Regions from separate parts of the Nocardiopsis sp. LDBS1602 genome, predicted to be linked through region 1. Evidence: riboswitches for the same ligand, from Rfam matches in the RefSeq annotation. Region 1 holds a riboswitch; each other region holds the start of a gene.
The links. A riboswitch is a leader RNA that binds a small molecule or an ion and turns the genes downstream of it on or off. The one in region 1 is predicted to bind cobalamin.

Region 2: linked by a shared signal. The riboswitch ahead of metE (5-methyltetrahydropteroyltriglutamate--homocysteine S-methyltransferase) and the one ahead of U9J66_RS00380 (ABC transporter substrate-binding protein) in region 1 are both predicted to bind cobalamin.
Region 3: linked by a shared signal. The riboswitch ahead of U9J66_RS16540 (VWA domain-containing protein) and the one ahead of U9J66_RS00380 (ABC transporter substrate-binding protein) in region 1 are both predicted to bind cobalamin.

What each region holds. Positions count from the first base shown of each region.
Region 1 is NZ_JAYLVW010000001.1:82,340-92,382, reverse strand. It holds partial or broken gene U9J66_RS00410 (thiamine pyrophosphate-requiring protein) at 1-445, opposite strand, end outside; gene U9J66_RS00405 (alcohol dehydrogenase catalytic domain-containing protein) at 485-1,669, opposite strand; gene U9J66_RS00400 (catalase) at 1,807-3,897, opposite strand; gene U9J66_RS00395 (sigma-70 family RNA polymerase sigma factor) at 4,264-5,094, shown strand; gene U9J66_RS00390 (threonine ammonia-lyase) at 5,151-6,113, opposite strand; gene U9J66_RS00385 (flavin reductase family protein) at 6,164-6,757, shown strand; cobalamin riboswitch at 6,856-7,036, shown strand; gene U9J66_RS00380 (ABC transporter substrate-binding protein) at 7,062-8,108, shown strand; gene U9J66_RS00375 (FecCD family ABC transporter permease) at 8,115-9,212, shown strand; gene U9J66_RS00370 (FecCD family ABC transporter permease) at 9,209-10,043, shown strand, end outside.
Region 2 is NZ_JAYLVW010000001.1:1,549,537-1,559,579, forward strand. It holds gene U9J66_RS07085 (coiled-coil domain-containing protein) at 486-1,532, shown strand; gene U9J66_RS07090 (DUF3558 domain-containing protein) at 2,019-3,056, shown strand; gene metE (5-methyltetrahydropteroyltriglutamate--homocysteine S-methyltransferase) at 3,178-5,463, opposite strand; cobalamin riboswitch at 5,603-5,817, opposite strand; gene U9J66_RS07100 (polysaccharide deacetylase family protein) at 6,006-7,544, shown strand; gene U9J66_RS07105 (polysaccharide deacetylase family protein) at 7,828-9,279, shown strand; gene U9J66_RS07110 (quinone-dependent dihydroorotate dehydrogenase) at 9,343-10,043, opposite strand, start outside.
Region 3 is NZ_JAYLVW010000004.1:299,684-309,726, reverse strand. It holds gene U9J66_RS16555 (precorrin-2 C(20)-methyltransferase) at 1-366, shown strand, start outside; gene U9J66_RS16550 (cobalt-precorrin-4/precorrin-4 C(11)-methyltransferase) at 351-1,133, shown strand; gene cbiE (precorrin-6y C5,15-methyltransferase (decarboxylating) subunit CbiE) at 1,102-2,388, opposite strand; cobalamin riboswitch at 2,444-2,582, shown strand; gene U9J66_RS16540 (VWA domain-containing protein) at 2,616-4,691, shown strand; gene cobO (cob(I)yrinic acid a,c-diamide adenosyltransferase) at 4,691-5,305, shown strand; gene U9J66_RS16530 (cobyrinate a,c-diamide synthase) at 5,299-7,767, shown strand; gene U9J66_RS16525 (ATP-binding cassette domain-containing protein) at 7,918-10,043, shown strand, end outside.

The DNA of each region.
Region 1 (10,043 bases):
GCGCATGGCTCGGTCCAGCACGTTGGGCAGCTGCTGCGGCACGTTGACCGTCTCCAGGAACGCCGACGAGACGTCCTTGAAGAGACTGTGCAGGTCGATCTCCTGCTGGTAGGCGCCGCCGACGGCGCTTCGGGAGGCCTGGCCGATGATCGCCACCACCGGCACGTGGTCGAGCTTGGCGTCGTAGAGGCCGTTGAGCAGATGGACCGCGCCCGGACCTCCGGTGGCCATGCACACCCCGGGCCGGTCGCCGAACACGGCCCTGCCGACCGCTTCGAAGGCGGCCATCTCCTCGTGCCTGCTCTGGACGAACCTCGGCCCGTCCTCGATCTCGGCCAGTTGAGCGACCAGCCCGTTGACGCTGTCCCCGGGGGTAGCCGAAGATCTCGGTGACGCCCCATCGGGACAGTCGGCGCAGTAGATGGTCGGCGACGTTCCGCGTCATGTTCCGTTCCTTCCGTATCGGCTCCTCCCGCCCGGTCGCTCAGGGCCGGAAGAGCACCTTGAAGGTCCCGTCCCGCTTCTCCTGGAAGTTCCGGTAGGCCTCCGGGGCCTCCTCCAGGGACAGGTGGTGGGTGGCGAAGTCCTCCACCCCCAGCACGTCCTGTTCGTCCAGTAGCGGAAGGATGTCCGGGGCCCAGTGCCGAACGTTGGCCTGCCCCATCCGCAACCGGATCTGTTTGTCGAAGAGCGTGAGCATGGGGAGCGGATCGGTCATGCCCCCGTAGACGCCGGACAGGGAGATGGTCCCGCCCCGACGGACCAGGTCGATGGCGATCTGGAAGGCCGCCAGACGGTCCACGCCGGCCGTCTCCATCAGCTTGGCCGCCGCTCCCTTGGGCATCCAGGAGACCGCGCGCTGGGCCAGCCGCGCCGTTCCGTGCCCCTGGGCCTCCATACCGACGGCGTCGATGACCGAGTCCGGACCCCGGCCGTCGGTGCGCTCCCGGATCTGCTCGACGAGCTCGTCGGTATCGCTCGGCAGGTCGAACACCTCGACGCCGCGCGCCGCCGCGCGCGCACGCCGTTCCGGGACCGGATCGACCCCGAAGACGCGATCCGCCCCACGGTGCAGCGCCACCCGGCACGCCATCTCCCCGATCGGCCCCAGCCCCAGGACCGCCACGGTGCCCCCGTCGGGGATCTCCGCGTACTCGACCCCCTGCCAGGCTGTGGGAAGTACATCCGACAGGTACACATAGCGGTCGTCCGGCCCCTGTGAGGGGACCGGGATCACGTTGTCCTTCGCTCGCGGCACCCGCAGGTACTCCGCCTGCGCCCCGGGCACCGAGCCGTAGAGGGCGCTGTAGCCGTAGATGCTCGCCCCCATGCCCCGGCTCTCCACCCGCGTGTTGTCGCACTGGGTCTGGAACCCGGTCTCGCACATCGGACAGTGGCCGCAGGAGATCTGGAAGGGGACGACGACCCGCTGTCCGGGCGCCAGGCCCGTGGCGTCGGGCCCCACCTCCTCGACCACGCCCATGGGCTCGTGTCCGAGGACGTCCCCGGCGTTCATGAACGGCCCGAGCACCTCGTACAGGTGCAGGTCGGAGCCGCACAGCCCGGAGGAGGTGACCCGGATGACGGCGTCGTCGGGCCGCTCGATCCGAGGGTCGGGGACCGTCTCGGTCCTGACGTCGCGTGTACCGTTCCACACCACCGCGCGCATGCTTCCCCCTGGTCTCGAAGGTCCCTGAACGAGGGGCGCCCCGCCCGGCCCCCGAACCGGGCGGAGCCCTCTCTCCCTCTTCCTCGATGGTCCGTGGGCGACGGCCCCCTCGCGTGAGAGACCGTCGCCGTGACGTGTCAGGCCGAGACGGCGCCCGTGGGCCGCTCCCAGTGACGGTGCAGCCCGATGAGTCGCGCGAACTCCTCGATGAACTCCGTGTCCACCGCGGGCGAGCGCACCACCCCTTCGTGGGTCACCGTCTCCAGCGGCGGGGTGGCCAGCTGACCGGACACCCCCGTGCCCGTGAGCAGCGCCGTCCCCTGGCCGAGGGCCGCGATCGTCTTGTTGTGCTTATAGGCCTCCAGGACGAAGTGCCGGGCCTCCCCGTCCTCCTCCAAGGCGTCGACCGAGTCCGCGCCGCCGGGGATCGCCACCGCGTCGTACAGGACCGAGGAGACGGTCGTGTAGGAACGGTCCAGCGCCAGGTCTCCTCCGTCCCGGGTCCGCACGGATCCGTCGGCGCGCGCGAGGAGTTCGACCACCGCGCCCTTCGCCACGAGGGCGTCCCTGATCGCCTCGACGGCGTCGCCGTCCACCCCGTCGCTCAAGAGCACCGCCACCTGGCGGCCGGTCAGGTCGCCGAAGGCCGTGTTCGCCTGGCTGAGCGCGGGCGAGGAGCTCTCGTGCCCTCGCGTCCCTGGGTCCTCGGGCGGTTCCACCCCGATCCCCTCGGCGACGGCGACGGCGAGCCCGTGGTCCACCTCCACCAGGTTGGCCACCACCCGCTGCCGGATCGAGAGCTCCTCGCACTTGCCCAGTTCGAAGCGGAAGGCCGCCACCAGGTGCTCCCTCTCCCAGTCGGCGAGGCTGTTGAGGAACAGCCGGGCCTGGGAGTAGTGGTCCTTGAAGCTCTCCGCCCGGCGGCGGATCTTGTTCCCCTCGACCTTCTCCGTGTAGTGGCGGTACACGTTCTCGTCGGCCAGGGCCGGGCAGCCGCCGCCCAGCGAGTTCGGGTAGTAGGAGGTCCCGCCCCGGTGCACGCGGTGCTGGGCGAAGCCGTCGCGCTGATTGTTGTCGACCCGGGCCACCGGTCGGTTGACGGGGATCTGCTGGAAGTTGGAGCCGCCCAGCCGCAGCAGCTGCGTGTCCAGGTAGGAGAAGTTGCGGGCCTGGAGCAGGGGATCGTTGGTGAAGTCGATCCCCGGGACCACGTTGGCGGTGTGGAAGGCGATCTGCTCGGTCTCGGCGAAGAAGTTGTCCGGGTTGCGGTTCAGGACCATCCGGCCGATGGGCCGTACGGGCACCTGCTCCTCGGGGATGATCTTCGTGGCGTCCAGCAGGTCGAACGAGAAGTCGTGCTCGTTCTCCTCGGGCACCAGCTGCACCCCCAGTTCCCATTCGGGGTACTGGCCGCGTTCGATGGCCTCCCACAGGTCGCGGCGGTTGTAGTCGGGGTCCTTGCCCTGGATGCGCTGGGCCTCGTCCCACACCAGAGAGTGGGTCCCCAGGATCGGCCTCCAGTGGAACTTGACGAAGGTGCCCCGCCCCCGCTCGTCGACGAATCGGAAGGTGTGCACGCCGAAGCCCTGCATGGTGCGGTAGCTGCGCGGGATCGCCCGGTCCGACATCAGCCACATGATCATGTGGGTGGTCTCCGGTTGCAGCCCCACGAAGTCCCACAGGGTGTCGTGGGCCGATTGCGCCTGGGGGATCTCGTTGTGCGGTTCGGGTTTGACCGCGTGCACGAAGTCGGGGAACTTGATCCCGTCCTGGATGAAGAAGACCGGCATGTTGTTGCCGACCAGGTCGTAGTTGCCCTCTTCGGTGTAGAACTTGACCGCGAAACCGCGTACGTCGCGCACCGTGTCGGCCGAGCCGCGTGAACCGGCCACCGTGGAGAAGCGGACGAAGACCGGGGTGGTGACGTCGGGGCCGCTCAGGAAGTGCGCGGCGGTGAGGTCGGACAGGTCCTCGTAGGGCGTGAAGTGTCCGTAGGCGCCCGCTCCCCTGGCGTGGACCACCCTCTCGGGGATGCGTTCGTGGTCGAAGTGGGTGATCTTCTCCCGGGCGTGGAAGTCCTCCAGCAGCGTCGGTCCGCGCTCGCCGACGCTCAGGGAGTTGTCGGTGTCCTCGACCCTGACCCCGGTCTCGGTGGTCAGCGGTCCTCGCGACTCCGTGCGCTCCGCGTCGAGCTGCCGGTCCTTGGCGTCACGTTCGGCGTCTGCCATGGTCGAACCCTCCTGTCGGACGATGCTCGGGACGATGGGGGCCTCATGGTCCGCCCTGACCGGAGGGAGCGATCCGCAAACGTCCCGGGCGGCGACTCCTCGCCCTCCGTCCACTTCTCCCCCATGGGGCGCCAATACCTGACAGACCGGGGTCAAGGTCGTGTTCCCGTGTTTTCCCAGCGTGCGGCCCTGGGCATCCCCAGGGGGATACCCGCGGGCGCGGAACCGCTCGACGCCCGCCGTTCCCGCCCCGTCCGGGGGCCACCTTCCGTCCGGGCCCACCCGGCCTCGGACCTCTCCACATCGAAGAACGCCCGTGTTCGCGGCGCTCCGACGTGACCGCGTCCCATGGACAGGAGGTTCACCATGCCGACTTCCCCCGCGACCACCACCCCCGTCGGGCGGGTGCCCGGCCCCCGTCGCGAGCCTCCGGAGGACACCTCCACCGAGGACCTGATCTCACTACTGAAGTCGCTGGAGCCGGAGGACCCTCTGGTCGGACGGCTGCGCGAGCGCATCACACGGCACTACCTGCCGCTCCTGAATCGCATCGCCCACCGTTACCGGGGGCGCGGCGAGCGGGTGGAGGACCTGCGACAGACCGCCCACGTCGGGCTGGCCAAGGCGATCCGCGGCTACTCGCCCGAACGCGGCCGGGAATTCGTCCGCTATCTCACGCCGACCGTGATCGGGGAGATCAAACGCCACTTCCGAGACCACACCTGGGCGGTGCACACCCCCAGGGACCCCCGCACCCGGCGGACCGAGATGAACCGGGTCCGTCGCGAGATGGAGCAGCGTCTGTCCCGTACCCCCACCCTCACCGAGGTCGCCCGCGAGATGGGGCTGACCGAGCGGGAGTTGGAAGAGGCCAGGCTGGTGTCGGAGGCCTACAACACCGTCTCGTTGAACGCCTCCGACCCCAGGGAGGAGGGGCCGACCACCGCGTTCGATCGGTACCTCGGGGTGGAGGATCCCGAACTCGACCTGGTCGTGGACCGCGCCGCCGTCCGTCCGGCGCTGCGGAGCCTGCCCCACCGGGAGCGGCTGATCCTCAAACGTCGGTACTTCGACGAGTGGACCCAGGCGCAGATCGCCGAGGAGATCGGCTGCTCCCAGATGCAGGTCTCCCGCCTGCTCGCGGGCGCCCTGCGCACACTTCGCGCGAGGCTGGGCGTGGGCCGCCGACCCGACTAGCGCCCGTGCCGGTGGGGGATCGCCCCCACCGGCACGACCGTTGACCGGGCTCCGGGTCAGTCCGGTTCCACCAGGCGGACGAACAGGTCCGGGTCGATGTTGCCGCCGGAGAGCACCGCGACCGTCGCCTCGGGCCGTCCCGGTATCGTCTCGACCTTCCCCGACAGCAGGGCGGCCGTCGACAGCGCGCCGCTGGGTTCGGCCACCAGCCGGGATCCGTGCGCCAGGGCCCGCACCCCCTCGGCGATCTCCTCCTCGGTCACGGTGACGATCGCGTCCAGCCGGTCCCGCAGATGGGCGAAGGTCAGGTCGGACAGGCACACGCGCACGCCGTCGGCCATGGTCCGGTAGGTGCGTTCGGGCTCCCAGGGGATCCGGCGCCCCTCCCGCAGGCTCTCGGCCGCGTCGGCGGCCAGCTCCGGTTCCACCCCCACGACACGGACCCGGCGCGGATGCACCGTCCACGCGGCCGTGACGACCCCCGAGGCCAGCCCGCCACCGCCGACCGGGACCACGATCGTGGTGACGTCGGGGGACTGTTCCAGGATCTCCAGTCCCACGGTCCCCTGCCCGGCGATCACCTGACGGTCGTCGAAGGGCGAGACGAAGGTCGCCCCCTCCTTCGCGACCAGATCCTCCACCGCCGATTCCCGCTCTGCCGGAGGCACCACGACCACGCGGGCGCCCAGGGCACGGATCCGGTACACCTTGGTCTCGGGCGCCCCCTCCGGGACCACCACGGTGCAGGCCACCCCCTCGCGTACCGCCGCCAGGGTGAGCGCCAGCCCATGATTGCCCGAAGAGTGGGTGACGACCCCGCGTTCACGTCGATCCCCGTCGAGCAGGGCCAACGCGTTGGTGGCGCCGCGCAGTTTGAACGCCCCGGTCGGTTGCAGACTCTCGGGTTTGACCAGGAAGGGGCGGTCGGTGTCGGGGCCGACCGTCAGGGGGGTGCGCACCACGTGCCCTTGGATCCTGGTGGCGGCGTCGTGTACATCCTGTGCTGTGACCGGTTCCATCCGGCGAGTATGCCCATGGCGGACCTCGGCACACGGGATAATCGGACCCGATGCGTACCGAATGGACACCCGCCGACCTCCCCGGCCGGGAATTCTACAAACTGCTGACGTCCGTGGTGGTCCCGCGCCCGATCGCGTGGGTCTCCACCACCTCCGAGGAGGGTGTGGACAACCTGGCTCCGCACTCCTTCTTCACGATCTCCTGTATCGAACCGCCGATCGTGCAGTTCACCTCGGTGGGCCGCAAGGACTCCCTGACCAACGTCGAGGCGACCCGCGAGTTCGTGGTCAACCTCGCCCCCGAACCCCTCCAGGACCGGGTGAACGCCACCGGCACCCGCTACCCGGCGGACGTGAGCGAGTTCGACGCGCTGGACATCGCCCGCGAACCGAGCGTCGAGGTCCGGCCTCCCCGGGTGGCCTCCTCCCCCGTGGCCCTGGAGTGCGCGCTGCACTCGACCCTGACCCTGGGCGACTCCACCGTGGTGTTCGGCCGTATCGTGCGGGCCGCCGTGGACAAGGGGTACCTCGACGGCGACCACCCCGACGTCGAACTGCTCCGGCCGCTGGCCCGACTGGGACGCAACGAATGGTCCACCCTGGGCGAGGTGCGTCGGATCGACCGCATCCCCTACACGCCCTGAGGGACCGAGGACATCGAACGCCCCCTCCTTCGCGACGGATCCGGAGGGAGTGGGGCGAACGGCATGTACTACGGTGTTCGCTGAATATCGACACAAGTTCATGTCGTCGACGTCGTAGTGCACGGGAAGCCGGTGAGATTCCGGCGCGGTCCTCGCCACTGTGACCGGAGGGCGCCTCCCATACGCCACTGGGCCGAACACGGCCCGGGAAGGGCGGAGAGCGCTGGACGAGAGTCCGACTCCGGGAGCCAGGAGACCGGCTGCGACCGTCCGCGTCATCAAACCACGAAGGATGGTTTGTTCGATGAAGCCCAGTGACGCGCGGGCTCTCCGCCGCCGTGTCCGTTCCGGTCTCGCCCTCGTTCTGGTGGCCACGCTCACCGCCTGCGGTGGGGCGATCTCCCCCGACGCCGAGGAGGCCGCCGGGGAGACCCTCCGCAACTGCGACGTCGACGTCCCCGCCGACGCTCCGCCGGAGCGGGTCTTCGCCGCCTACCAACCCGCCATCGAGATGGCGCACGCGCTCGGTATCGGCGACCGCCTGGTGGGCACGGCCTTCCTGGACGCCGTGGTCCTGGACGACTACGTCGAGGCCCAGGCCGAGCAGAAGTACTATCCGAACCTGCCGAGCCGTGAGGAGCTGCTCGACGCCAGGCCCGACTTCGTGCTGTCCGGCTTCACCGACGTGTTCACCGACGAGAGTCTGGGCACCCGGGCCTCCCTGCGCGAACTGGGCGTGGAGAGCTGGATCTTCTCGCCCCTGTGTCCCAGCGAGGACGGGCGCAGCGACGAGAGCATCGACCCGGCCGACGTGACCATGGACAACGTCTACGCCGACCTGCGGGACCTGGGGACGCTGTTCGACGTGAGCGAGCGCGCCGACGAGGTCATCGCCGAGATGCGGGCCACCGTCGACGGGGTCACCGAGACCCTGGAGGGTCGGGTCGACGAGGACGAGCGCCCCACGGTGATGATCGGCCGCCCCGGCGACCAGGGGTTCCACGTGGCGGGCGGCCCCGACTTCTCCACCGAGCTCATCGACCTGGCGGGAGGGGTCAACGCCTTCGCCGACCTCGACGGACGCCGTAACCACCAGGTCTCCGTCGAGGACGTCATCGAACGCGATCCGGACCACATCCTGATCGACGTGTGCTGCGACGCCGAGATGACCGCCGCCGACTCCGCCCCCGACATCGAGCGGATCATGGGCAACCCGGCCCTGGCCAACCTGACCGCGGTCACCGAGGACCAGGTGTGGGAGTTCACCTTCGCCGACCGTTCCGCCGGGGTGCGCAGCGCGCCCGCCGTGGCGACGATCGCGGAGATCCTCCACCCCGACCTGTTCGGGTAGGGCCCGGTGGCCGAACGTACGGCCGACGCGTCCCCCTCCCCCACCCGGGTCCTCCCGGTCCGGGGCCCTCGGAGCGACCCCGGCGGCCCCGGCCTGCTCCGGAGTCCCCGGGCCCGGGCCGTCGGGCTGGTGGTGGCCGTGGGGGCGCTCGCCGTGACCCTGCTGGCGTCGGTGCTGGTCGGTTACCGGTACCTGTCGCCGACCGAGGTGTACTCCGCCTACTGGAACTTCACCGGCAGCGACACCGACCTGGTCGTACTGCATCTCCGGGTGCCGCGCGCTCTCGCCGGGGTGGCCGTGGGCGCCGCCCTGGGCGTGTCCGGGGTACTGGTCCAGGGGATCACCCGCAACCCTCTGGGCGACCCGGGCATCCTCGGCATCAACTCGGGCGCCTCCCTGGCCACGGTCGTCGCCATCGGGGTGCTCGGGATCTCCGCCCTGCCGGTGTACGTCCTCTTCGCCTTCGGCGGCGCCGCCCTGGCCGCCGTCATGGTCCACCTGGTGGGTTCCCTGGGCTCCGGCGGGGCCGACCCGATCAAGCTGACCCTCGCCGGGGCGGCGCTCTCGGCGCTCCTGGGCTCGGTCACCTCGGCCCTGGTGCTGAGCGACCGGGCGAGCCTGGAGGAGTACCGCTTCTGGGTGGTGGGCTCGCTCTCCGGTTCGGAGGGCATGGGCGCCGTCCTGGGGCAGGCCGCTCCGTTCCTGCTCCTGGGGATGCTCCTGGCCTTCGGTTCGACCCGCGCCCTGAACGCGGTGGCGCTCGGCGACGACCTGGCCCGTTCCCTGGGCACCCGGGTGTGGGCGGTGCGCGCGGTGAGCGCCCTGGCTGTGGTGCTCCTCGCCGGGACGGCGACGGCGGTGGCCGGACCGATCGGGTTCGTCGGGATCGCGGTGCCGCACATCGCGCGTCTGCTCGTGGGCCCCGACCACCGGTGGGTCCTGCCCTGGTCGGCGGTGCTGGCGCCGATCCTGCTGTTGACCGCGGACATGGTCGGTCGGGTGGTGGCCCGACCGGAGGAGCTCCAGGTCGGCATCGTCACCGCGCTCATCGGCGCCCCCTTCTTCATCGTTCTGGTGCGTCGGCGAAGGGTGGCGGGCCTGTGAACGGATCACTCCTCTCGCGCGGCCCCTCCTCGGGGGTACTGCGCCGCGGTTCCCTGTCGGTACGTGTGTCCTGGCCGTCGATCCTGCTCGGCGGGGCCCTGACCGGCCTCGCCGCGGCGGTCACGGTGCTCTCGCTGACCGTCGGAGACTTCACCGTGGGCGCCGGGGAGGTCGTCGAGGCGCTCACCGGCCGGGCCGGGACGATGGTGACGCACGTGGTGGTGGAGATGCGCCTGCCCCGGGTGCTCACGGCCACGGGTGTGGGAGCGGCGTTGGCGCTCTCGGGTTCGCTACTGCAACGGCTCGCCCGCAACCCCTTGGTCAGCCCGGACATCATCGGGGTCAGCGCCGGGGCCACGACCGCGGCGGTCCTGGCCATCGTGGTCTTCGGCGGCACCACCCTGACGGTGACCGTCGGCTCCCTGGTCGGCGCGGTCTGCGCCGTGTCGCTGCTGTACCTGCTCTCCTACCGACGCGGGGTCGTCGGCAACCGGATGATCCTGGTGGGGATCGCGCTCTCGGCGATGGCGGGCTCGGTGACGTCGTACCTGTTGACCAGGACCGAGCTCTCCTCGGCCCAGCGCGCCATGGTCTGGATCACCGGCAGTCTGGCCAACCGGGAATGGCCGCACGCGATCACGATCTGGGCGGCCCTGGCTCTACTGGCCCCCGTCGCCTTCATGCTGTCCCGGTCGCTGGCCCTGCTCCAGCTCGGCGACGACATGGCGACCGCGTTGGGCTCCCGTGTCCAGGTCGCCCGCGCCGCCCTGGTGTTCACCTCCGCCGCGCTCGCGGCGATGGCCGCGTCCGTGGCCGGTCCGGTCTCGTTCG
Region 2 (10,043 bases), 1.5 Mb from region 1:
GGGGGCTCCAGAGGATTCGGGACCGGAGCCCGGACACGGCTCGACGTGCGTTCCCCGGTGGAGCGAAGGGCTCAGGCGGAGCGGAAGCGGGGCATTCGACAGCGACAGCCGGGCAGCGGAAGAGGCCGCCGGGCGGTGTCCACCGAGGAGGCGGGGGTCGCTTCGTCGTGCTCAGGAGCCATCACGGCACCAACTCAACCATGACCACGTCGGCCGGTCGACAAAATCGTTGACCTGAATATGGTTATTTAGACCACATCAGCCCCATGACCACCGGGGTAAGCCGCACGGCCTCTCACGAACACCCAAGAGAGTGCCTACACTCATTACCGTCCCGTGACCTTCACGCGCCGAGGCGACCGAGGAAGGTCGAGGCCCGCCCACACGGCGACGGCCGCGACACCGGTCCGGGAGATGACGAGAAGCAGCGCCCACGGCGTCCTGTGCCCGTGAGGGCGCCCGCGGGCACGAGGAGCGACCACACCGTGCAGTCCGACGATCTGAACAGAGTGGACGACTACGTCGACTTCTGGGCGCCCGACCCCACCGACGCCACCTGGCGGGAGACCCTCGCCGATGGCGCCCGTGCGCTTCTCTCCGGCCCGTTCCCGGGCCGAGCCCGGGTGATCGCTCTGGTCACCGCGCTCTTGGCCGCCACCGCCCTGCCCGCCCCCGCGACCGCCGCGCCGCTTCCGCCCCGCGAGCCGGAGAGCATGGGCTCCCTGGAGGAGCGGGCCGAGGCCCTCACCGAGGAGTACAACGGCGAGCTCCGCGACATGGAGCAGGTCATGGAGGAGGCCGAGCGCGCCCAGAGCCGGGCCGACGCCACCAACGAGGCGGTCGAGGAGGTCCGCGCCCAGGTGCGCGCCCTCGCGGTGGCCACCTACACCAGCAGCGGCATCGACCCGTCGATGTCGCTGTTCGTGGACACCGAACCCGACGAGGTCATCGACCGCGCGGTCGTCATCGACTACCTGTCCAGCAGCAATCAGGACCGGATCGACCAGCTCGACCAGGCCCTGTCCCGGGACCAGGTCGCCAGGGAGAACGCCGAGGAGCGACTGGCCGAGGCCGAGGCCGACATGGACGAGCTGGAGGACCGGCGCATGGAGGTGCGCCGGCTCATCGCCGACCACCCCGAGCAGCCCATGCGGCCCCCGGACAACATCACCCCGCGCACCGAGCAGATGCGCGACGTGATCATTCAGGAGTTCGGCCGCGGCGACGACGTCGGCGGCGTGGGCTGCTACCGCGCGGTGGGCGGCTGGGTCGTGGGCGAGCACCCCAAGGGGCGCGCCTGTGACTTCATGGTGGACGCCAACGGCCGCAAGCCCCCGGCGGACCAGGAACAGCGAGGCTGGGACATCGCCCACTGGGCCCAGGACAACGCCGAGGACCTGGGGATCATGTACATCATCTACCGCCAGCAGATCTGGGACATCCGTCGTGGTGACGAGGGCTGGCGCGCGATGTCGGACCGTGGCAACAACACCGAGAACCACTTCGACCACGTGCACATCTCGATGTTCTGATCCGGAGCGGGACGAACCCCGTTCCGGGCCTCGTCTTTATCCCCGAAAGGACACGAATGTCCAGAAGGGGAGATCACGATAAGGCCTCACCTCGGGTGATTCTCCGCTCGGCCGGCACGAAATGGTGACGATTCACCCCACTATCGTCGATCCGACCTGCCTTTCGTCCCTCTACGCAGCTAGGATGCTTGACGTCCCGACTCTTCGACGGGCACGGAACGTTTCTCCTCCGGCCCCGACCACGATGCACGGCGAACCCCGTTCTCCCATCGGGACATCCACTCACGACGCAGGGAACTCCCGCTCCCCGTCGTCCGCCCTCGCCCGCGGATCGACGGTGGTCCCGGGCCGTCCTCCCCACGATTCCCCGTGCCGTCACCCGACCGGCCATCCGCCGAAGGTCGCCACGGGAAACTCGTGAGAACCCACCATTGCGCACGCGCATCCCAGACAACACGGTCAGCACTTCACCGGGCGAGGGGAGCCATGAGCGAAAACGGACCTTACAACCAGCCACCGCAGAACCCCTATGGTGGCGGGGACGGCACCGGAGGCCAGCCGCCCTACGGGCCCGGCACCGGCGGTCAGCCCGGCTACGGTCAGGCCCCCTACCCGGGCGGCCCGGGTCAGGACCCGGGCATGTACGCGGGCGCTCCGGGTCAGGACCAGGGCATGTACGCGGGCGGTCAGCCGCCCTACGGAGGTCCCGGTGGACCCGGTGGACCGGGCGGCCCCATGGGTCCGGGCGCCCCTGGCCCCTACCCGCCGCCTCCCCAGCCCCCCAAGAGCGGCGGCAAGGCCGGCCTCTGGGTGGTCATCGGCGGCGGCGTGATCATCGTGGTCCTCGTGATCGCCGTGATCATCATGCTCGTCACCCGCGGTGGCGGTGACGACCAGGTCGTCACCCCCGACCCCACCACCGAGGCCCCCGTCGAGACCGACGAACCGGCCGAGGAGCCCGTCGCCGGTGGCGAGGGCCCCTCCGGCGAGCCGCCCTACGCGCTGCCCCAGGAGCCCTGCGAGGCCTACACCGACCAGGTCATGAGCGACTTCCTGCTCAGCTCCGACCCGGGCAAGAGCGTGTCCGACAACTCGGCCACCTGCTCCACCATCGGTGACTCCCCCGAGGGCAACCCCGACGACGCCTACGGTTCCCTGAACCTGTCGTACTCGGTGCCCTACAGCGGTTCGGACTCCATCGAGGCCGCCACCAGCGAGTTCCAGAGCAGCGTCGACTACTACACCGGTGGTAACGACGACTACTACCCGGCGGACAGCATCACCGAGGACAAGGCCCTCGACGGTCTGGGCGACGAGGCCCACCTCGTGATCACCGAGTACGACTACCTCGGCGACCTCATCCCCGTGGCCGTCCTGATGGTGCGTACCGCGAACGTCAACATCGAGCTGACCTACCAGATCAATGGTCTGTCGGTCGACCCCGAGGACCTCTCCATGCCCGACAACGCCGAGGACATCATGACCTCTGCTGCGGCCGAGGCCCTCGCCATCGTCGGTTCCTGAGGACCCGACCGGACGTTCCCTCGCGGAACGACCACGAGAAGGGGCCGCGACCTCGTGTCGCGGCCCCTTCGCCGTACCCGGGTCCGTGCCGTCGGGCGAGCCCCCGACGACACGGACCGGATCAGGCCTCGGCGAGGTCCGCGCGCACCCTACGGGCCGCCTCGACCATGTTGCGCAGCGCCTGTTCCGCCTCGGCGTAGCCGCGCGTCTTCAGCCCGCAGTCCGGGTTGACCCACAGGTTCGCGGCCTCCACGTGCGACACGGCCAGCCGCAACGACGCCTCGATCTCCTCCACCGAGGGCACCCTCGGGGAGTGGATGTCGTACACGCCCGGGCCGATCCCGCGCTTGTAGCCCCGCCGCCCCAGGGCCTCCACCAGTTCCATGCGCGATCGGGCCGCCTCGACACTGGTGACGTCGGCGTCCAGCGCCTCGATCCCGCCCACGATCCGGTTGAACTCCGAGTAGCACATGTGGGTGTGGATCGTCGTGCTCGGAGCGACCCCCGAGGTGGCCAGGCGGAAGGAGGCCACCGCCCAGTCCAGGTACTCCTCACGCCGTTCCTCCCGCAACGGGAGCAGCTCCCGCAGGGCCGCCTCGTCCACCTGGATGTGGCGGATCCCCGCCCTCTCCAGATCGGCGACCTCGTCCCGCAGGGCCAGACCCACCTGACGGGCGGTCTCCGCGAGCGGCTGGTCGGTACGCACGAACGACCAGGCCAGCATGGTGACCGGACCGGTCAGCATGCCCTTCACCGGCTTCTCGGTGCGCGACTGGGCGTAGGTGATCCACTCGACCGTCATCGGCTCGGGACGCGAGACGTCTCCGAACAGGATCGGGGGTCGGACACAGCGCGTCCCGTAGGACTGCACCCAACCGTTCTCGGTGGTCGCGTAGCCCTCCAGTCGCTCCGCGAAGTACTGGACCATGTCGTTGCGCTCGGGCTCGCCGTGGACGAGGACGTCCAGGCCGATGTCCTCTTGAAGCGCGATCACACGGTCGATCTCCGCGCGGAGGATGCGGTGGTACTCCTCCGTCGACAGTTCGCCACGACGGTGGGCGGCACGGGACCGGCGCAGCTCCGAGGTCTGCGGAAAGGAACCGATGGTGGTCGTGGCGAGCGTGACCCGGTCGGGTCCTCCCCTGTCCTCGGGACGCTCGTAGGCGTCCGGCCCCAGCGCGTCGAGGCGGGCCCGGACACGGGCGTCGGTGAAGGCCGGGTTGCGCGGTGTGGAGGCCCCCGTGTCGACGGCCTCGCCCTCGGAGAGGATCCGACCGAGCAGGGCCACCTCTCCGGCCTTCTGCACGGCGAAGGCCAGGGCCTCACGCAGCTCCGGCGCCAGGGAGGTCTCCGCGTCCAGGTCGATGGGCACGTGCAGCAGCGAGCAGGAGGTGCTCACCGAGAGCTCGTCCGTCAGGGCCAGAAGGGTGCCCAGCCGACCGATCGCCGAGGACAGGTCGGTACGCCAGACGTTACGACCGTCCACGACACCCGCGACCAACCGTGTGGAGCCCAGACCGGAGACGGCCGCCAGGTCCTCGAACCCCTCCCCGTCGGTGACCAGGTCGAGGCCGACCGCCTCCACCCGGGACTCCTTGAGCACCCGTAGCGCCGCCGGACCGATCGAACCGAAGTAGGTGGACACCAGGAGGGAGGGACGTTCCTCCGCCTCTCCCAGCCGCCTGTAGGAGCGCTCCAAGTACCCGACGGCGGCACGACCCTCGTCCGTGGCCAGGATCGGCTCGTCGAGCTGGACCTCGGTGGCGCCCGCCGCCGCGAGATCGGCCAGCAGCCGGACGTAGGCGTCCAAGAGTTGGTCGAGCAGCTCGATGGGCTCCCACCCCTCGGGGGCGTCGTCGGCGACCTTGGCCGAGAGAAGGAAGGTCAACGGACCGAGCAGCACGGGCCGGGTCCGAAAGCCCGCGTCCAGGGCCTCACGGAACTCCGCGACGGGTTTGTCGTCGACCAGACGCGGCCGGGTGCTCGGCGAGAGCTCGGGGACCAGATAGTGGTAGTTGGTGTCGAACCACTTGGTCATCTCCAACGGAGGCGCCCCCTGGACGCCCCGGGCCAGGGCGAAGTAGCGGCGGAGCCGCTCGTCCCGCTCCTCCGCCCGCGCCGGAGAGGGAAGACGGGAGGGCACGAGGTCGAACATGACCGCCGTGTCCAGGACGTGGTCGTAGTAGGAGAACGTGTTGGACGGGATGTCGTCCACACCCGCCTCGCGCAGCCGGGTGTAGGCGTCCCGACGGAGGCCGGCGGCGACGTCGTCGAGCTCCCGGGCGGTGGTGGCGCCCTTCCAGTAGGACTCGATGGCGCGTTTGAGTTCACGGCGGGGACCGATACGCGGGTAGCCGTGCACCGTGGAGCGCACGGACGGTCCGGAGGCCGTCGGAGTGGTGGACATGAAAGCTTCTCTCCCTCGTCGAAAGCCGGGCACCGATCCCGGAGAGGGGAGAGAACGCGAGGAGCACGGATGAGCCGAAGGACACACCCGTCTCGCGACCTCGGCCCTCCCTCGGGGCACGGGACCACCGGCGACACGGACGCGTCACCGGGCGGAGGCAGGTCTTCGGACTCGTGGGCACCTTCGACGAGACGTCGATCCGCCTACCGGCCGTCGCTTCCCGGGTCCGACCCGTCGGGTCGAAGCACCAGTGCCTTTGACGACTTTCGTTCCCACTCACCGCTGCGGGGCAGTCCCGGACTCACACCGGGTTCCCTCTTTCGACACACTCCGACGTCCGCGGAACGGACTCCGATTACTCGGTGGAGTGTGTACCTTCCACAGCTGGGAGTATAGGGAGATCCCCCTCCGCCCCTGTACCCGGCGTACCCCCTTCCTCCGAGCACGAGGGCGAACCCCTGCCCTGTGCACGGCATCACACCCGTTATCAGCGTTGCGTGGAAGAGGCATGCCCCCGCTCTCCCGCGGACGTTCGTCTGACGATGAACGTGGAGAACCCCCAGGTGAAGCAGCAAGACCGTCCGACCATGACCCCCGATCATCCCGTCCTCACGGTCGCGATCGCGTTGGTGGTGCTCGTGGGACTGCTGTCCATGGCGACCCGACCACCGGGCCCGAACGGCATGAGCCCGAGCACCGACGACGCCACGACGGTGTCGGCGGAGGAGGACCTTCCCCCCGCCGAGGAGGTGGACGGGCTGACCGACGTCCGCGCGGACGCGCTCCCCGGCCTCGAGGAGACCTCCATCTCCTATGAGGGCGGCGGTGAGGTCACCGTCGCCTATCCGGTCATCCCCAACGCCGACCCGCTGTCCGACTTCCTGGACCGCACGCTCACCGAACGCGCCTCCGCGTTCGAGGCGGCCGAGCCCGGGGCCCGTTCGATGACCGGCGAGTGGCGACTGACGGCGGCACGCGACGGGATCGTGGGCGTACGCGTCACCACGACCGAGACCGACTCCGAGGAGACCCGCGAGGATCACAGCATCTACTGGTACGAGACCGGTGACGGTGTGGTCCGCGGCTCCAGCTCCCTCCTGGCCGGCCAGGCCGAACTGGAGGAGTTCAACGAGCTGGTACGCGAGGCCGTCTCCGACACCGCCGCGGTGACCTCCTCCCTGTACCCGATCGACGCCCTCTACGACTCGGTCGGTTTCTCCTCCGAAGGCGACCTGGTCGTGGAGTTCGACGACGGACAGATCGCCCCCGTCTCGGAGGGGCGTCTGCACGCCGTGATCGACCGTGACGAGGCCGAGGGGCTGCTGTCGGAGTTCGGTCTGCGTGCACGCGACGCCGCCACCACCGGCGTGGACGAGTTCACCGTGGAGACCGCTCCGGAGGCCGACAAGGACGGCTCCGTGGAGGCGGCGCCCGGGGTGATGTCCCCGCGCGACGACTCCGTCGACTGTTCCGACCCCGAGGTGCGCTGTGTCGCTCTGACCTACGACGACGGCCCCGGCGGGCGCACTCCCGAGCTGTTGGACATGCTCGCCGCCCACGACGCCAAGGCGACGTTCTTCGTCACAGGCCTCCCCGTCAGGGAGCACCCCTGGACGGTGCGTCGTGCCTACGCCGAGGGTCACGAGATCGCCAACCACACCCTGGACCACCCCGATCTGGCCACGATCGGCGCCGGCGCCGTGCGGTCCAACCTGGAGACCACCCAGGCCCTGGTCCAGCGCGAGACCGGCCACACGATGAACCTGATGCGGCCGCCCTACGGCTCCCGCAACGGCACGGTCGACCAGGTCACCGAGGAGCTCGGTCTGGCGCAGATCCTGTGGGGCGTGGACACCAACGACTGGAAGGACCGGAAGGCCGGCGTGGTCTCCGAGAGGGCCCTGGACGGGGCCTCCGACGGGGCCATCATCCTGATGCACGACATCCACGACACCACGATCGACGCGTCCCGCAAGATCATCCGTGAGCTGGACGAACGCGGCTACACCATGGTCACCGTGTCCCAGCTCCTGGGTACCACCGAACCGGGACAGGTCTACGTGGACGGGACGGATCTGTAGAACCCCGGCTTCGGTCGGTGGGGAGGTTTCCCCCGCCGACCGGGGCGGGGAGGACTGACCTCGGTAGAGCGGAAGGACCACCGACGAGGATCGGTGTCCACATGTGGACAGTGCCCCGGGCGCCGGGGCGCTGTCCCCTATGTTGCTCCCAGCGAGCGCGGGAGAGCATCCGCCGAAGGGACGAGGGAGTCGGGTCGTGTCATCGAACTCAGTCGTACCGGATCAGGCCCCGCCCCGGCCTCACGAGGGTCGGACGATCCGGGTCCGCGCCGGGACGGCCCTGGTGGCTCTGTCCCTGGCCCTGACGGCCTGCGGGGAACAGGCCGTCGGACTGTCCGGGAACGAGCGGATGGCGGTGCTCCAGGACGGTTCCGGTGAGGGGATCTCCGAATGGACCGCCTCCGCCGAGGACTACGACGACCATCCCCACATCCCCGATCCGGACGTGGCCGTCGACGTGACCCTCCCCGTCTTCCCGACCGCCGACGCGTTCACCGAGGCGCTCAAGGAACGCGTCGACGAAGAGGTCGCCGACTTTCGCGCGGGGACCCGGGACCCGGTGAGCCTGGGCGTCGACTGGGAGCTGGTGGCCGCGGGCGAAGGCGTCCTCGGGGTGCGGCTGGTGCGCTCCGAAGAGGACATGCACGGCATGCGCGAGGGCTACTCCACCCACTGGTACGACGCCACCGCGGGCCGCTCCGCCCACTCCACCGAGCTCTTGGCCGGACAGGAGGCCCTCGACGAGCTCGACGCGATCGTCGGAGACGAGTTGGCCGACGACGAGGAGGTCGACGGCGACACCCTGTACCCGGTGCTGCGGACCTACGACTCGATCGGCTTCAACGAGAACGGCGACCTGGTCGTGGAGTTCGACGATGGACACCTCTCCCCCGTGATCGAGGGCCACGTGCCCTCCACCGAGTTCGGACGCAAGGTCGTGATCGTCGACCACGAGACCGCCGCACCTCTCCTGTCCGACCTGGGAGAGCGGGCCCGGCAGGCCTCCATGACCGAGAACGCCGACCTGGAACCGGCCGAGTTCGAGGAGGACGACGACGAGGAGGCCCCTCCGCCCGTCCCCGGGGTCTTCGACGCCCGGCTCCCCGACGTGGACTGTGAGGACGACGAGGTCCGCTGTGTCGCGCTCACCTTCGACGACGGGCCGGTGGCCGCCACCTCGGACCTGCTGGACCTGCTCGCGGCCGAGAAGGTCACCGCCTCGTTCTTCCTCAACGGGAGCCCCGTCCTGACCCGCCCCGGTCCACTACGCAGGGCCTACTCCGAGGGTCACGAGATCGCCAGCCACGGCGACCTGCACGAGCACATGAACCGTATGGACGCCGAGGAGCTGCCCTCCCAGGTCGCCTCGGTGAGCGCGATGGTCCGCCGCCAGACCGGACACACGGTGGAGCTGTTCCGGCCGCCGTTCGGGGCCACCGACGACGACGTGCACCGGGAGATCTCCGATCAGGGCATGGTCGAGACCCTGTGGACGGTGGACAGCGAGGACTGGGAGGGGCTGACGAGCGACGAGATCGTGGACCGGGTCGTCGACCTGGTCGAACCCGGCGGCGTCGTCCTGATGCACGATCCCCAGGAGGCCACGTTGGACGCGGTCCCCGAGATCATCCGGCTGCTGCGGGACGAGGGCTACGAGTTCGTCCCCGCGAGCCAGGCGATGGGCTTCCCCGAACCCCCGCACGTCTTCCCCGAGGACTGGGACGGCAACTGGTAGCGGGGGCGGACCATGGCGAAGGGCCGGTGGGAGTTCTCCCACCGGCCCTTCGTCGTACACGTGTCAGCCCGCGGTCGCGGTGTCGCCGACCACCTTCAGGGCCGGCGCGGGGGCGTCGACGCCGATGGCCTCCTCGATCGACCGGTAGCCGGCGGAACGCACCAACCGGGCCAGGCCCCGGTGGATCCGGCGCGGCCACAGCGGTCCGCCGTAGATCAGCCCCGTGTAGCCCTGCACCAGGGTGGCGCCCGCACGGATCCGGGCCCAGGCGTCCTCGGGGGTCTCGATGCCGCCGACCGCGATCAGGGTGACCCGGTCACCGACCTTGGCGCGCAGACGGCGCAGGACCTCCAGCGAACGCCGCTTGAGCGGGGCTCCGGACAGACCGCCGCCACCGGCCGCCTCCACCTGCTCGGCCGAGCTCTCCAGGCCCTCACGGGAGATGGTGGTGTTGGTGGCGATGATCCCGTCCAGCCCCTCGGCCAGCGCGAAGTCGGCGACGGCGTCGACGTCCTCGTCGGCCAGATCGGGCGCGATCTTCACCAGGAGGGGAAGGTCGGAGCGGCCGGCCTCGGCCAGCGACTCGCGCACCGCGCCGACCAGCGGACGCAGACGCTCCACGCCCTGGAGGTTACGCAGACCCGGGGTGTTGGGCGAGCTGACGTTGATGACCATGTAGTCGGCGTAGGGGGCCAGCCGCAGCGCGCTGAGCGCGTAGTCGGCGGGCGCCTCCTCCTCCGGGGTCACCTTGGTCTTGCCGATGT
Region 3 (10,043 bases), on a different contig from region 1:
CCGATCGGTGGGGACTTCGCGGTGATGAGCCTGTCGGATCGGCTCAAGCCCTGGGAGGTGATCGAACGCCGGCTCCGCTCCGTGGCCGAGGCCGACCTGGTGCTGGCCGTGTACAACCCGGCCTCCCGTTCTCGGACCGAGCAGATCGCCCACGCCCGACGGATCCTGTTGGAGCACCGCGACCCCGACACCGTGGTCGTCGTCGGCCGCGACGTCGGTCGGGAGGGAGAGACCCTCCTGACGACCACCTTGAAAGAGCTCGACACCACCACGATCGACATGCGCTGTCTGCTGATCGTGGGCGCCTCCGGGACCCGGGTCGACCCGGCCGGCCGGGTCTGGACCCCCAGGTGGGTGAGGACGTGACCGTCCACTTCGTGGGGGCGGGCCCCGGCGCCGCCGACCTGCTGACGCTGCGCGCCGCCCGCATGCTGGCGGCGGCCGACGTGGTGCTCTACCCCGGCACCTACGTGGACGCGGAGGTCCTCTCCCACTGCGCGTCCGACGTCGAGGCGATCGACACCCAGGGTCTGGACCTGGACCGCATCACCGAACTGTTGGTCGCGGCGCACTCCGGGGACCGCGAGGTCGTGCGGCTCACCTCGGGCGACCCGTCGCTGTACTCCGCGTTGTCCGAGCAGACCCGCCGACTCGACGCCCACGGCGTCCCCTGGGACGTCACCCCGGGGGTGCCCGCCTACGCGGCCGCCTCGGCCCTGGTCGGCCGGGAGCTGACCGTGCCGCTGGTGGCCCAGTCGGTGGTGCTGACCCGGACCCGGGCCCGTTCGACGGCGATGCCGGACACCGAGAGCCTGTCCGCGTTCGCCCGGACGCGGGCCACCCTGGTCCTGCACCTGGCGATCCGCCGCGTCCGGGAACTGATGGTCGAGATCGCCCCCGAGTACGGCGACGACTGCCCGGTGATCGTGGTGCACAAGGTCGGCCATCCGGACGTGTCGGTGCTGCGCGGCACGGTCGCCGACATCGCCGACCTGGTGGAGGGGGCCGGACTCCGGCAGGCGGCCGTGATCCTCGTGGGCCGGGCCCTGGACCCGCGCGGGGGAGGGGAGTCCCACCTCTACGATCCGTGCCGCCCCAGGGTCAAGGGTCGACCGTCAGAGCCCACTGGGTGACCGTGCGCGCGGGCGTCCACCCGGTGAAGGTGCCGACGGGCGCGGCGGTCTCGACCTGGATCCGGGTGAGCTCTCCGCCGTGACGACGGCGGGCGTCCGCGAGCAGGGCCTCGGTCTCCAGGGTCACGCCGTGCACCACGAGCCGGCCGCCCGGCGACAGGGCGTCCAGGCAGGCGTCGAGTACGCCCGGCCGGGTCGCGCCACCGCCGACGAACACCGCGTCGGGCCCGGCGAGATCGCCCAGCGCCTCCGGGGCCCGGCCGGTGACCACCCGGAGACCGGGGACCCCCAGCCGTCCGGCGTTGCGTTCGATCCGCGCCGCCCGGTCGGCGTTCGCCTCCACGGCGTCGGCCGAGCAGGTCGGGTGGGCGCGCATCCACTCGATGCCGATCGATCCGGCCCCCGCGCCCACGTCCCACAGGTGCTGTCCGGGCGAGGGCGCCAATCGGGCCAGGGCCGAGGCGCGCAGGTCCCGTTTGGTGAGCTGGCCGTCGTGTTCGAAGGCGTCATCGGGAAGTCCGGTGACCAGGCCGTACCCGACCGGTCCGGCGAGTTCGAGGGCGAGCACGTGCAGGGCGGAGACCTTCTCGACGGGGATGGACGCCCATCCTTCGGCCGTGCCCTCCAACCGTGACTCCGAGGGCGCGCCCAGGTCGCCCAGGACCGTCATCCGGCTCTCTCCGTACCCGGCGCCGACCAGCATCCCGGCGACCGTCGCGGGCGTGCCCGCGTCGGAGGAGAGCACCAGGACACGACGTCCCGGCGCGAGTCTGCGCAGAAGCGGGCGGGGGTCCCGGCCGACGAGGCTCACCACGGCGCACCGTTCGGCGGGCCACCCCATACGGGCGCGGGCCAGGGCGACGGAGGAGACGGCCGGTTCCAGACGTACGGTCTCGGGACCCAGCGCGTCGATCAGGGTGGTGCCGATCCCCGACACCAACGGGTCTCCGGAGGCGAGCGCCACCGTACGGGCCCCGTCGAGGGAGGCCAACAGGTCGGGCAGCCCCTCACGGAGCGGGGAGGGCCAGGGCTCGCGGCGTTGCCCGGGCGTCTCCGGAAGCATGGACAGGTGCCGGTGGCCGCCCAGCACCACCTCCGCCTCCAGAACCAGCGTGCGCAGGCGTTCGGGCAGCCCGGACCAGCCGTCGGCCCCGACACCGACGACGGTGATCCCGACCCCTTCGGCGGGGAGGGGCGTCTCGCCCGGCAGGGCCCGGCCGGGCGCCCGACGGGGAGGGCGCGTGTCGTCCTTCATGGCCCTGACGCTATCGTGGCGGGCAACAGGCGCGAGGTGCCCCTGCCCGCCCGGCCATCGGAAACGGTGGTGACGGCGGGAGGGGAGAATCTGGGAAGCCCGGTGAGATTCCGGCACAGGCCCGCTGCGGTGAACCGAGCCTCCGTGAGGAGGACCCGGCAAGTCCGAAGACCGGCCTCGCGCCCGCCCATGACGTATGGCGAAACGAGCGGGAGCCTCACATGCCATTGCGGTCTTCGCACTTTCCCTTCTCCGCGATCGTCGGTTGCGACACCGAACCCCTCGACGACCTCGGACTCTCCCTGGTCCTGACCAGCGTCTCGCCGGAGATCGGCGGCGTCCTGGTCCGCGGCGAGAAGGGCACCGCCAAGTCCACCGCGGTGCGGGCGCTGGCCTCCCTGCTGCCGCCCATCGACGTCCATTGCGGGGACCGCTTCTCCGTGGATCCGGCCGACCCCGGACAGCACTCGCCCGATGGTCCCTTCGGCCCCGAGACCCCGGTGGAGAGCCGGCCGGTCCGGCTGGTCGAACTCCCCGTCGGCGCCACCGAGGACCGGGTCCTGGGCTCCCTGCACCTGGAGCAGGCGCTCACCCGAGGACAGGTCGCCTACGAACCCGGACTACTGGCCCGAGCCCACCGCGGGCTGCTCTACGTCGACGAGGTCAACCTCCTCCACGACCACCTGGTCGACCTCCTGCTGGACGCGGCGGCCACCGGCCGGGTGACCGTCGAACGCGACGGCTTCTCCGTGGAGCACACGGCCCGCTTCCTGCTCATCGGCACGATGAACCCGGAGGAGGGCGAGCTGCGCCCGCAGCTCCTCGACCGCTTCGGGCTCACCGTGGAGATCGCCGCGCCGACCGAGCCCCGTGCCCGCGCCGAGGTGGTCCGACGCCGGATGGCCTACGACACCGACCCGGCCGGCTTCGCCGAGCGCTACCGTGAGACCGAGCGGGCCCTGTCCGCGCGTATCGCCGAGGCGCGCGACGCCCTGGACCGGGTCCGGCTGTCCGAGGCGGCGCTGCTCAAGATCGCCGAGGTGTGCGCCGCCTTCGAGGTCGACGGTCTGCGCGCCGACATCGTCACCGCCCGCACGGCGGTCGCGCACGCCGCCTGGGAGGGGCGGACCGAGGTGACCCGCGCCGACATCCGCCGCGCCGCCACCCTCGCCCTGCCGCACCGGCGCAGGCGCAACCCCTTCGACGCCCCGGGGCTGGACGAGGAGCTCCTCGACCGGGTCCTGGGCGAGGAGGAGCTCCCGCCCGATCCGCCGGAACCCTCGGGCCCGGACGGCGGCGACGACCCCGTCGACACCCCGCCCGAGGGCGACGGCGCACCGGACGCCGAAGGCCCCGAACCCACCGAGGGCCCGGCCGACGGACCGATCGGTGAGGAGACCGGCCCGGAGCCGGAGACGATCCCGGAGCCCGCTCCGCAAGAACCCGTGGGCGAGGATCGCCCCGACTCCGAGTCCCGGCCGTCCGCCGCCCCGCTCCCCACGGCCAAGGCGGCCGCCCCCTACCGCCCCCGTACGTTCACCGTGCGGGGGACCGGAGAGGGCGCCGACGGTCGACGCAGCCGCGCCATCGGAACCCGGGGCCGCCGGGTCGGCGCCTCCCGCCCCGGCCCGGGCCGGGGCTCCTCGCTCCACCTGGTGGAGACCGTGCGGGCCGCCGCCTCACGACCGGGCGAGGGGGAGCGGATCCGGCTGCGTCCGGAGGACCTGCGCGTCGCGATCCGGGAGGGCCGGGAGAGCAACCTGGTCCTGTTCTGTGTCGACGCCTCCGGCTCCATGGCCGCGCGCAAACGCATGACCGAGGTCAAGACCGCGATCCTCTCGCTCCTGCTGGACGCCTACCGCAGACGCGACAAGGTCGGCCTGATCACCTTCCGGGGGAGCACGGCCGAACTCACGCTGCCGCCCACCCGTTCGGTGGACGTGGCCGCCGTCCGTCTCGACGAGATGCCCGCCGGCGGCCGCACCCCGCTCGCCGAGGGGCTGCTGGAGGCTGCCCGGGTGGTCCGACGGGAACGCCTGCGCGACGCGCGCCTGCGTCCGCTCCTGGTCGTGGTCACCGACGGCCGGGCCACCGGGGGACGGGGCGCCGTCGGTCGTGCCCTGGACGCCGCCGACCACGTCGCCGGCCTCGGGGTCACCACGGTCGTGGTGGACAGCGAGTCCGGCCCCCTGCGTCTGGGGCTGGCCGCCACCCTCGCCGCCCGCCTGGACGCCGACCATCTGCCCGTCGGCGAGGTCGACGCCGACGCCCTGAGCGACGCCGTACGAGAAAGGGCCGCCTGATGCCCCAGGGACAGCCGTCCGTCGTCCCCGACGACGGACTCACCACACGCCAACGCCGCAACCTTCCGCTCCTGGCCGTCCACACCGGTGACGGCAAGGGCAAGTCGACGGCCGCGTTCGGTCTGGCCCTGCGCGGCTGGAACCAGGGCTGGCGGATCGGGGTGTTCCAGTTCGTCAAGTCGGCGAAGTGGCGCATCGGCGAGCAGACCGTCCTGGAACGCCTGGGCCGGCTCCACGAGGAGACCGGCGAGGGCGGCCCGGTCGAATGGCACAAGATGGGCTCCGGCTGGTCCTGGATCCGCCACCGCGACGGGGCCGAGGACCACGCGGCCGCCGCCGCGCAGGGGTGGGAGGAGATCAAGCGCAGGCTCACCGAGCAGACGCACGACCTGCTCATCCTCGACGAGTTCACCTACCCGATCGCCTGGGGGTGGGTCGACGTCGAGGACGTCGTCGCCGCCCTGGAGAGCCGTCCCGGACGCCAGCACGTGGTGATCACCGGCCGTCGGGCCGACCCGCGTCTACTGGAGGCCGCCGATCTGGTCACCGAGATGACCAAGGTCAAGCACCCGATGGACGCCGGCCGGAAGGGCCAACGAGGGATCGAATGGTGACGTCCCCCCTCCGCCCGGAGGGGACCGCCCCGCCCCGGTTGATGATCGCCGCGCCCATGACGGGGCAGGGCAAGACCACGATCGCGACCGGGCTGATGGCGGCGCTCCGGGCCGCCGGTCACACGGTGAGCGGGCACAAGGTCGGGCCCGACTACATCGATCCCGGTTACCACGCCCTGGGCACCGGACGGCCCGGCCGCAACCTCGACCCCCACCTGGTGGGCGAGGAGCGGGTGGCGCCGCTGCTCCTGCACGGGGCGCGCGGCGCCGACATCGCCGTCGTCGAAGGCGTGATGGGGCTGCACGACGGACGGATCGGCACCGACGGGTTCGCCTCCTCCGCGCACGTGGCGGCCCTGACCGCGACCCCCGTGGTGCTGGTCGTGGACGTGTCCCGCATGTCGCGTTCGGCGGGGGCCCTGGTGGCGGGGATGGTCGCCTACGATCCCGCGGTCGAGGTCGTCGGGGTCATCTTGAACAAGGCCGGGTCGGCCCGCAACGTCGCCGAGATCGCCCGGGCCATGCCTATCCCTGTCCTGGGGGTGGTCTCCCGCGACGAGGAGATCGCCGCGCCCTCCCGCCACCTGGGGCTGGTCCCGGCGGCCGAACGGGCCGAGTCGGCCCGCGCCGTCGAACGGCTCGGCGAGCGCGTCGCGCGCGACGTCGACCTGGACGCGCTGGTGGAGCTGGCCCGTTCCGCCCCGGCCCTGGACGCCCGCCCCTGGGATCCCGCCGACGAACCGGGGATCGCCGCCGCCGACGGTCCGCGGCCGGTGATCGCGGTGGCCGGCGGCCGGGCCTTCACCTTCCGCTACCCGGAGACGGAGGAGTTGCTCACCGCCGCCGGATGCGAGGTCGTGGCCTTCGATCCGCTCGTGGACACCGCGCTGCCCGCCGGGACCCGGGGCCTCTACCTCGGCGGCGGCTTCCCCGAGGTGTACGCGGGTCGGCTCGCCGCCAACCGGGCCCTGCTGACCGAGTTGCGCGACGCCGTCCGCTCCGGGGTGCCCACCGTCGCCGAGTGCGCCGGCATGCTGTACCTGGCCGGGTCGCTCGATGACAGGGCCATGGCCGGGGTCCTTCCCGCGCACGCCCGGATGACGGAGCGGCTCACCCTGCGCTATCCGGTGGCGACCGCGCCCGGAGACACGCTGCTCACCCGCGCGGGCGAGAGCGCCACCGGTCACGAGTTCCACCGCACCCGCATGAGCCCCGGAGCCTGCGCCGAACGCCCGGCCTGGGTCGTCGATGGAGCTCCGGAGGGCTTCGCCTCCGACACGCTGCACGCCTCCTACCTGCACCTCCACTGGGCCGGCCGTCCGCGTTTCGCGGCACGTCTGGCCGACGCCGCGCGCGCGACCCCGCCACCCGCGCCCGCCTCCGTCCCGGCACCCGACCTCGTGTCCCTGAAGGCGGAGGCGGTGGCGGAACCCGTCGCCGACCCGCTCCGCCACCACGGTGACGTCGAGGTGGGCGAGGGGATGCTGGACCTCGCCGTCAACGTCCATCCGGGGCGGCGTCCCGTGTGGCTCGACCGCGCCCTCGCCGAGAGCCTGCGCGAGATCGACGCCTACCCCGACCCCGCACCGGCCCGGGCCGCGATCGCCCGTCGTCACGGGCGCGGGGTCGACGAGGTGCTGCCCACCGCCGGAGCGGCCGAGGCGTTCACCCTGATCGCGCGGCTCCGTTCCTGGCGACGGCCGGTCGTGGTCCACCCCCAGTTCACCGAACCGCACGCCGCGCTCGAACAGGCCGGACACGCCGTCACGAGCGTGCTCTGCCCGGCCGAGAGAGGTTTCGTCCTCGACCCGGACGCCGTCCCCGACGACGCGGACCTGGTGGTCGTGGGCAACCCCACCAACCCCACCGGAGTTCTCCACCCCGCCCGTGACCTGCGTCGACTCTGCCGCCCCGGGCGATTGGTCGTCGTCGACGAGGCGTTCATGGACGCGGTGCCGGGGGAGCCGGAGAGCCTGGTCGAGGAGCGGTTCGAAGGGCTGGTGGTGTTGCGCAGTCTCACCAAACACTGGTCGATCCCCGGGATCAGGGCCGGATACCTCGTCGGCGACTCCGAGGCCGTGCGCGGGCTGGAACGGGCGAGCACGCCCTGGTCGGTGTCCACCCCCGCGATCGCGGCCATGATCGCCTGTACCTCGGAGGAGGCGGTCCCCGAGGCGGAGCGCCGCGCCCGTGAACTCGACGGATGGCGCTCCCATCTCGAAGCCGGGCTGCGCGAGGCCGGGGTGGGGTTCGTCCCCTCACGGGCTCCGTTCGTCCTCGTGCGGGCCGGGGAAGGGGCGCACGCGCGCCTGCGCGCCCAGGGGATCGCGGCGCGCAGGGCCGACACCTTCCCGGGGCTGGACCCCTCCTGGATCCGAGTGGCGGTACGCCCGCCGGAGATCACGCGTCGTTTGACGGCCGCCCTGGCCGGCCTCGTCCCGGACACCGCCCCTTCGGCCTGATCCGGGACGGGCCGGTCGCGTTCACCCCGTTCTGTCCTCGCCCTGTGTCACGATGTGGCGCGTGGCCGAGGAGGGCGTCGAGCAACGGCGACCGTGTGGCCGGACAGGCGACCCGCCCGGATCGGTGTGGACGTCGAGGAGGTCCAGGGGATGGAAGAGACGATGAGCACCGGTTCCGGACACGCCGCCGACGGCCACGACCTGATCCGCGTGCGGGGCGCGCGGGAGAACAACCTCAAGGACGTCGCCGTCGACCTGCCCAAGCGCAGACTCACGGTGTTCACCGGGGTCTCGGGATCGGGCAAGAGCTCGCTGGTGTTCGACACGATCGCCGCCGAGTCGCAGCGGATGATCAACGAGACCTACAGCACCTTCGTCCAGGGGTTCATGCCGCGCACGGAGCGGCCCGACGTGGACCTGCTCGACGGATTGACGACCGCGATCATCGTCGACCAGGAGAGGATGGGCTCCGACCCCCGCTCCACGGTCGGTACCGCCACCGACGCCAACGCCATGCTGCGCATCCTCTTCAGCCGGCTCGGAACCCCCTACGTCGGCCCGCCCGGGGCGTTCGCCTTCAACGTGCCCTCGGTCAAGGCGAGCGGCGCCATCACGGTCGAGCGCGGGGCGAGGAAGGCGGTCAAGGCGACCTTCAGCCGGACCGGCGGCATGTGCGTCACCTGTGAGGGCCGCGGCACGGTCTCCGACATCGACCTCTCGCGCCTCTACGACGACACCAAGGCGATCTCCGAGGGCGCCTTCACCATCCCCGGATGGAAGTCGGACAGCTTCTGGACCGTGCGTCTCTACGCCGAGTCGGGGCTGGTCGACCCGGACAAACCGATCCGCGAGTTCACCGACAAGGAGAGGTGGAACCTCCTCCACCACGAGCCCGTCAAGGTCAAGATCGACGGGGTCAACCTCACCTACGAGGGGCTGATCCCCAAGATCCGCAAGTCGTTCCTGTCCAAGGACCGGGAGGCGATGCAGCCGCACATCCGGGCGTTCGTGGACGAGGCCGTCACCTTCACCACCTGCCCCGACTGCGACGGGACCCGCCTCACCGAGAGGGCGCGCTCATCGCGGATCAGAGGGGTGAACATCGCCGACGCCTGCGCGATGCAGATCAGCGATCTGGCCGACTGGGTCCGGGGGCTCGACGGGATCGAGGAGAGCGCCGAGGCCGGAGGAGGCGAGGCGCGCGGCACGGTGGCGCCGCTGCTCACCACCCTGCGACGGACCCTCGACTCGTTCGTGGACATCGGCCTGGGCTACCTTTCCCTGGAACGTCCCTCGGGCACCCTGTCGGGCGGCGAGGCCCAGCGCGTCAAGATGATCCGACACCTGGGCTCCTCCCTCACCGACGTCACCTACGTCTTCGACGAGCCCACCATCGGCCTGCACCCCCACGACATCGGTCGGATGAACGAACTGCTGCTGAACCTGCGGGACAAGGGCAACACGGTGCTGGTCGTGGAGCACAAGCCCGAGACGATCGCCATCGCCGACCACGTCGTCGACCTCGGACCCGGGGCCGGGACGGAGGGCGGAAGCGTCGGTTTCGAGGGGGACGTCGAAGGACTGCGCTCCTCCGGCACCCTCACCGGACGCCACTTCGACGACCGGGTCCGGGTCAAGGAGAGCACGCGCACGCCCACCGGGGTCCTGCCGATCCGCGGCGCGAAGGCCAACAACCTGCGCGACGTCGACGTCGACATCCCGCTGGGGACGCTCGTCGTGGTCACCGGCGTGGCCGGCTCCGGCAAGAGCTCCCTGGTGCACGGCTCGATCTCCTCCGACGCGGGCGTGGTCTCGATCGACCAGGGCGCGATCCGCGGTTCCCGACGGAGCAACCCGGCCACCTACACCGGGCTCCTCGACCCGATCCGCAAGGCGTTCGCCAAGGCCAACGGGGTCAAGCCGGGACTGTTCAGCGCCAACTCCGAGGGGGCCTGCCCCAACTGCGGCGGGATCGGGGTGATCTACGCCGACCTGGTGATGATGGCCGGTGCCACCGTCACCTGCGAGGAGTGCGAGGGGCGGCGGTTCCAGGCCTCGGTCCTGGAACACCGCTTCGGTGGACGCGACATCGCCGAGGTGCTCGCCATGTCGGTGGCCGAGGCCGAGACGTTCTTCGGCGCCGGTGAGGCGAGACTGCCCGCCGCCCACCGGATCCTGGGCCGGCTCTCCGACGTCGGGCTCGGCTATCTGCACCTGGGACAGCCGCTCACCACCCTGTCCGGAGGCGAACGCCAACGGCTCAAGCTCGCCACCCA